3 regions of the Acidovorax sp. GW821-FHT11A03 genome follow, and region 3 is predicted to be linked to each of the others. Evidence: predicted binding sites of a transcription regulator. Region 3 holds the regulator's gene; each other region holds the start of a gene.

Region 1 (2,198 bases), on a different contig from region 3:
TCCGCCCAGGCCCGTGGCGTCCGCGGCGAGCAGGGCCAGCACCGATCCCAGCGCGGCCTTTTCCACGGCAGGCCGCCGGGTTGCTTGCGCGCCCGCCACGCCGTTGTTGGTGAACATCGGGATCACGCGCCCGCCCATGACGGCCAAGATGAAAAGAACCACGTCCAGCGCGATCCGGATGCCGAGCCCTGCGGGGACGGGAAAGACGCCCAGCTGCGACAGATGGAAAAGCAGCATGGCGGCGCCCAGCAGCAGGAGCAGCGCCACAAAGAAATAGTTGCGCTGGTTCCGCGCCTTCCAGAACGCAATGCCCAGGCTGGCCGCCGCGGCCAGCGGAAACGCCACGTTCACCACGGCGGCCGTGGCTGCGAAGGGTGTGAGCACCAGAATCCGTCCCGCCACCCACAGGGCGGCCAGCGCACCCAGGCGCCATCCCGTCGGGGTGGGAAGGTTGGTCCAGTTGCGGCCGGCGGTGAAGAGAAAGCCCACGATGACCGCCAGCGCGAAGCCGAACAGCATCTCGTGGGCATGCCAGAGCGGGCCCGCCAGATAGGGGCGGCCCAGCGCGCCGGAGAACTGCAGCGCCCACAAGGGAACGGACAGCGCTGCGAACACGCTTGCCAGCAGGTAGAACGGCCGGAAACCGAGCGCGAACAGGGCCAACCGCCGGGACGGGGCGGGGCGCGGTTCTTCCATGCCGATAGGGAGTGCCATGGCGGTAGGGCCCCGGCCCGGGCTACGCACCGCCGCAGGCGCCGCAGCATTGCCCGCTGCCGTGGCCTGGGGCGCGTTGTTTCTGGATGCGCACGCGCCATTGTGCGGGCCCGTTCTCCAGGTAGCTCCAGGTGAACTGGCCCGGCAGTTCTTCCTGGAACTGGTAGTACAGCGGCCGGGGATCGTGGTCGTTGACCAGGTCCATGGCCTGCCCGGCAGCCAGCTTGCCAAAGGCGAGAAAAATGGACGGATGGCGCTCGCGGGGGGCGATTGCGCGCACGTCGATGGTGGCTGCGGTAGTTGCTTGGTCTTGCATGGCGCTTAAAGATTCATGTTTTATGAATCTATTATGGCGCGTGCCGCCGGAACGTCAATTGATGAGTGTCAATGAATGGATGCCGTGATGGATGCCGTCGCCATGCCGAGCCCGGGCAGGCACGGCGCGGTCAAGGGCGGGGCCTGCCTGTGCCTGCGCCTGCCGCAAGCCCGGCCGGCTTCGGCGCCGGGGGCCGTCGCTTGTTCAGGAAAGGGAGGAGGCCGCGGTCAGCTCGCCCAGATCGCGTTCGAGCAGTGCGGGGTCGCCCAGCTGCAGCTCGATCAGGCGGCGCAGGTGGGTCACGCTGTCCAGGTCGATCCCGCGGCACAGCAGACCGGTGTGCAGCCCCTCCACGTGCGCGACCTCGGTGGACATGGCGATGTGGTTGCCGGTTTCGGCCAAGGGAATGGTCAGCTGGCACAGCATGCCGGTCTGCAGGTTCGCCTGCGCGGGTGCCACCAGCAGCGCGCCCTTGAGCGAAAGGTCCTGCACGTGGACGCTGAAGGCGTCGGTGGACGTGGTCAGCAAGGCCGGCGCGTCAAAGCCGACGCGGACAAAGTGGCGGCGTTCGTGGGGCATCGCTGTCTCCTGGACCGAAGCGGGTGGTGGCACATGCTACTCCAAGCCCGGCGGCTGCACGCATTTGCCGGGCACGCCGGGCCGCCGGATGAACCTGCTTCAGGCGGCGTGGGGCGGCGGCGGGCAGCCCGGTTCTGTCGCCATTTGCTTACATCTTTTGCGCGGATTCGGGTTTAGGGTAGGGCGGGCTTTGTTACAAATCAGGGTCCGCGCACCGCAGCCGCACATCGTGTGCTGTTCCGGGCGGTACAAGCAAGGAGTTCCCGATGAAAACCACAACCATGACCACGATGTCCACGATCCGTCTCCTCCTGTCTGGCGCGGCGGCCGCGCTGCTGCTCGCCGCGGCGGGCGGCGCGCATGCGCAGACCTACATCAATGCCACGGTGGGCGGCGAGCTGGCCCCCGGCGTGTACGGCCGCATCAACATCGGCAATGCGCCACCGCCGCCGCTGCTGTATGCCGAGCCGGTCATCATCCACCGCCCCGCGGTCGTGGTGCCGCGCTCGCCGATCTACCTCTACGTGCCGCCCGGCCATGCCAAGAACTGGGGCAAGCACTGTGCGCGCTACAACGCGTGCAGCCAGCC
Region 2 (2,198 bases), on a different contig from region 3:
CAGATCTCGTCGTAGTCGGCGATTTCCTTTTGCAGCTTGGCGATCTCTTCCTCGATGAGCGCAAAGCGCTTTTGCGAGGATTCGTCCTTTTCGCGGCGCACGGCCTCGCGCTCGATCTGCAGCTGGATCAGGCGGCGGTCGAGCTTGTCCATCACCTCGGGCTTGGAGTCCATCTCGATCTTGATCTTGGACGCGGCCTCGTCGATGAGGTCAATCGCCTTGTCGGGCAGGAAGCGGTCGGTGATGTAGCGGTTGGACAGCTCGGCCGCGGCCACGATGGCCGGGTCGGTGATGTCCACGCCGTGGTGCACCTCGTACTTCTCCTGCAGGCCGCGCAGGATGGCGATGGTCGCCTCCACGGTAGGTTCGCCCACGAGGATCTTCTGGAAGCGCCGCTCCAGCGCGGCGTCCTTCTCGATGTACTTGCGGTACTCGTCGAGCGTGGTCGCGCCCACGCAGTGCAGCTCGCCGCGCGCAAGCGCTGGCTTGAGCATGTTGCCCGCGTCCATCGCGCCCTCGGCCTTGCCCGCGCCCACCATGGTGTGCAGCTCGTCGATGAAGACTATTGTTTGCCCCTCGTCCTTGGCCAGTTCGTTCAGCACGGTCTTCAGGCGCTCCTCGAACTCGCCGCGGAACTTGGCGCCCGCGAGCAGCGCCGCCATGTCCAGCGACAGCACGCGCTTGTTCTTGAGCGACTCGGGCACCTCGCCGGCCACGATGCGCTGGGCCAGGCCTTCGACGATGGCCGTCTTGCCCACGCCGGGCTCGCCGATGAGCACCGGGTTGTTCTTGGTGCGGCGCTGCAGCACCTGGATGGCGCGGCGGATCTCGTCGTCGCGGCCGATCACGGGGTCGAGCTTGCCGATGCGCGCGCGCTCGGTCAGGTCGATGCAGTACTTGGCCAGGGCGCCGCGCTGGCCCTCGGCCTCGGCACTGTCCATCTTCTGGCCGCCGCGCACGGCATCGATGGCGGCTTCCAGGCTCTTGCGCGTCAGGCCGTTGTCCTTGGCGATCTTGGCGGCCTCGCCCTTGCTGTCGATCACGGCCAGCAGGAACAGCTCGCTGGCGATGAACTGGTCGCCGCGCTTGATGGCCTCCTTCTCGGTGGCCTGCAGCACGCGGCCGAGCTCCGGGCCGCCCTGCACCTGCTCGTTGCCCTGCACCTGGGGCAGGCGCTTGACGGCGGCCTCGGCCGCAGCCAGCAGGCCGGGCACATTGGCGCCCGCACGCTGCAGCAGCGCCTTGGGGCCGTCGTCCTGCTTGAGCATGGCCACGAGCATGTGCACGGGCTCGATGTAGGCGTGGTCATTGCCCAGGGCGATGCTCTGGGCATCGCTCAGGGCTTCCTGGAACTTGGTGGTGAATTTGTCGAGACGCATGGTGGATGTCCTCCGAATTGCAGAGCACTTGAGGCGGGGTATGCCTGATTTCAAGACACTGCCCCCGCCCACCGATTGACCTGCGTCAGCGAATCATCCAGCCGATGGCTTCCCCATTAGCTACCATTTTTATAGCCGCCAGCGCTTTACCATCAAGCGCTAGCGGCTGATTTCTCTCGAAACTCCGGACCAGGTACCGGCCCAGTGGGCCCGCAGGGCCGTGCGCCGGCCGCCCCGCAAGGCCAGCAACCCCAGAAGGGCAGCCAGCCCACCCAGGCCCCCGGCCGACAGCGTGGGGATCGCCACCGGGCCAGGCGCCAGCAGCACGGGGACGACAGGGTCGTTGATGGTGCCATCCTGCGCGCCAAAGCTGTCGTCCCCCCAGCCACCGTCCGTCACATCGTAGGTCACGGTGTTGCCGCTGATCTGCAGGTTCACGGGGTCGTAGTATCGGCTGGAGGAAGGGCTGTCGGGTGTGGGCCCGTACTTCTTCACGGTGAAGCCCGTGAGGTCTGGAAAGGTCACCGCCACACGCACCGTCTCACCCGGCTGGCAATGGATGAGCCGCAGGCGGAACGCCCCGTGCGGCAAGGTGGCGCCGGGGTACGGCGCCGGCGCCGCCACCGGGCCGGTGCCCGCCAGGTCCAGCTGGCAGCCCGTGCTGCCATCCACCACGCCCACGTTGACGGGCCCCGACCCGGTGTTCGTGGGTGTGGGCAGGGTTTCAAAACGCGCCTGCACGGTGCAGGCGGCCGTCACCGCTGCCGTGGTGTAGGTGCTACCGGCCAGGCTGCCGCCACAGCCCGCCACGGACGCGAT
Region 3 (2,198 bases):
CAGCCATCGGCTCCGCCCCCGCCACCGCTGCGCCCTGGTGGAAATTCGGCCACGTCTGGCTGATCATCGCCGGCCCTGCCATCGTCATCGTGGCGGGTTTTGTCACGCTGTGGCTGGCGATTTCGCGGCCAGACCCCGTGGTCGCCGAGGACTACTACCGCCAGGGCATCGAAATCAACAAGACGCTGGAGGCTCCGGAGAAGAGCCTGGCCCCGGCCATGAAGGGCCGCAACCACGCGGCGACACCGGTTCAGGACCAGCCACGCTGAAACCCCTGGCCGAGCAGCGGGTCTGCGCGGCCTTACCAGGAGACAACCCCGATGTGGACGCAACGCCTGATGTGGATTGCATGGCCCGCCTTTCTGATGGCGGGCGCGATGGAGATGCTGGTTTTTGCGATGGTGGACCCGCAGGACCTGCATTGGTTCGGGCAGCCGCTGGCCCTGTCGCGCCAGGGCGTCTACACGCTCGCGTTCTTTGCGTTCTGGGCCATCACCATGGCCTCCAGCGCGTTGACCACGCTGCTGGCAATGTCGCCCTTTGAACTCAACCGCTGCCCCGTGCCTGAAGGCGAGCGCCCTGATGATTGCCGAAAGACATCATCCTGCCCTTGAACAGCGCACCGGCCGGGCTCCGGTGGCAAGGCGTTGCCGGGACGGGCGGACCTGGCTCGCCTTGCTCAGTGGCAGGCGGACTGGTTGTTCACGATGCGCTTGAGCGCGTCGGTCTCGAGGATGCGGACATGGCGCTGCTTGACTTCGACAATGCCTTCTTCCACAAACTTGGAGAAGGTGCGGCTCACGGTCTCGAGCTTGAGGCCCAGGTAGCTGCCGATCTCCTCGCGCGTCATGCGCAGCACCAGCTCGGACTGCGAGAATCCGCGGGCGTGCAGGCGCTGCACCAGATTGAGCAGGAACGCTGCCAGGCGCTCCTCGGCCCGCATGCTGCCCAGCAGCAGCATCACGCCGTGTTCGCGCACGATCTCCCGGCTCATGATCTTGTGCACGTGGTGCTGCAGCGCGGTGACCTCGCGGGACAATTCCTCGATGCGGTCAAACGGCATGACGCAGACCTCGGCGTCTTCCAGGGCCACCGCATCGCAGGTGTGGTGATCATTCACGATGCCGTCCAGGCCGATGATCTCGCCCGCCATCTGGAACCCCGTGACCTGGTCGCGTCCGTCCTCGGTGGCCACGCAGGTCTTGAAAAAGCCGGTGCGGATGGCATAAAGCGAGGTGAACGACTCACCATTGCGAAACAGCGTGCCGCCGCGCTTCACCTTGCGGCGAACTGCAACGACCTCGTCGATGCGGTGCAGTTGCTCTTCGCTCAGGCCCACCGGCATGCACAGCTCGCGCAGGTTGCAATTGGAACAGGCGACTTTGATGGTGAGCGGGTTCATAGGCACAGGGCGGAGTTAGGTTTCGAGCATACCGCCCGATGGCCGAAGAGGGAGTCTCTTGGAGGGCGGGCAGGCGACTGACATGCATCAAATTGTCGCTGTTCCGGCCACTCCATCACTTGATTCATGTCAAGGACATGGGGAGCAGCTTACGGCACAGTCAAGGTGTACGCAAGGATTCGCCCCATGACCGCTGTTTCGCCTGACCTGCTGCGCCGTTTTGACGTACCAGGCCCCCGCTATACCTCCTATCCGACGGCCGACCGGTTTGTGGAAGCCTTCGGCCAGGAGGACTACGCCCTCGCCCTCGAGCAGCGCCGCATGGGCACCCTGACCAAGGCGCTGCCCTTGTCCCTGTATGTGCACATCCCCTTTTGCGAGTCGCTGTGCTACTACTGCGCCTGCAACAAGATCATCACCAAGCACCACGACCGGGCTGAAGTCTATCTGCGCTATCTCAGCCGCGAGATCGATCTGCACACGGCGCACTGCGGCACGGGTCAGGTGGTGAGCCAGCTGCACCTGGGCGGCGGCACCCCCACCTTCCTGTCGGACGATGGCTTGCGGGAACTCATGGCGATGCTCCAGCGCAGCTTCACCCTGGCGCCGGGCGGGGAGTACTCAATCGAGGTGGACCCCCGTACCGTCAATGCCGACCGGCTTGCCGTGCTCGCGGAGCTTGGATTCAACCGGCTGAGTTTTGGCGTGCAGGATTTTGACCCCGAGGTCCAGAAGGCGGTGCACCGCATCCAGCCCGCCGAACAGGTGTTTTCGCTGGTGGAATCCGCGCGCTCGC

Evidence for each region. Region 3 encodes FNR, which switches genes on or off when oxygen is low (the NO sensors DNR and NnrR bind a similar motif). Its sites were predicted from a motif close to TTGATNNNNATCAA; they were not measured.
Region 1: AC1RVY_RS26020 (DUF2249 domain-containing protein) is a predicted target of FNR. The motif match lies at 1,089-1,102, and genes of this name have one in related genera.
Region 2: clpB (ATP-dependent chaperone ClpB) is a predicted target of FNR. The motif match lies at 1,455-1,468, and genes of this name have one in related genera.

The regions. Positions count from the first base shown of each region.
Region 1 covers NZ_JBXASG010000013.1:65,709-67,906, forward strand. Annotated here, with positions in the region: gene AC1RVY_RS26015 (NnrS family protein) at 1-714, opposite strand, end outside; gene AC1RVY_RS26020 (DUF2249 domain-containing protein) at 737-1,030, opposite strand; gene AC1RVY_RS26025 (PilZ domain-containing protein) at 1,235-1,609, opposite strand; gene AC1RVY_RS26030 (hypothetical protein) at 1,876-2,198, shown strand, end outside.
Region 2 covers NZ_JBXASG010000006.1:266,489-268,686, forward strand. Annotated here, with positions in the region: gene clpB (ATP-dependent chaperone ClpB) at 1-1,379, opposite strand, end outside; gene AC1RVY_RS16975 (IPTL-CTERM sorting domain-containing protein) at 1,539-2,198, opposite strand, start outside.
Region 3 covers NZ_JBXASG010000003.1:404,734-406,931, forward strand. Annotated here, with positions in the region: gene AC1RVY_RS09135 (FixH family protein) at 1-269, shown strand, start outside; gene AC1RVY_RS09140 (hypothetical protein) at 321-614, shown strand; gene fnr (fumarate/nitrate reduction transcriptional regulator Fnr) at 680-1,402, opposite strand; gene hemN (oxygen-independent coproporphyrinogen III oxidase) at 1,589-2,198, shown strand, end outside.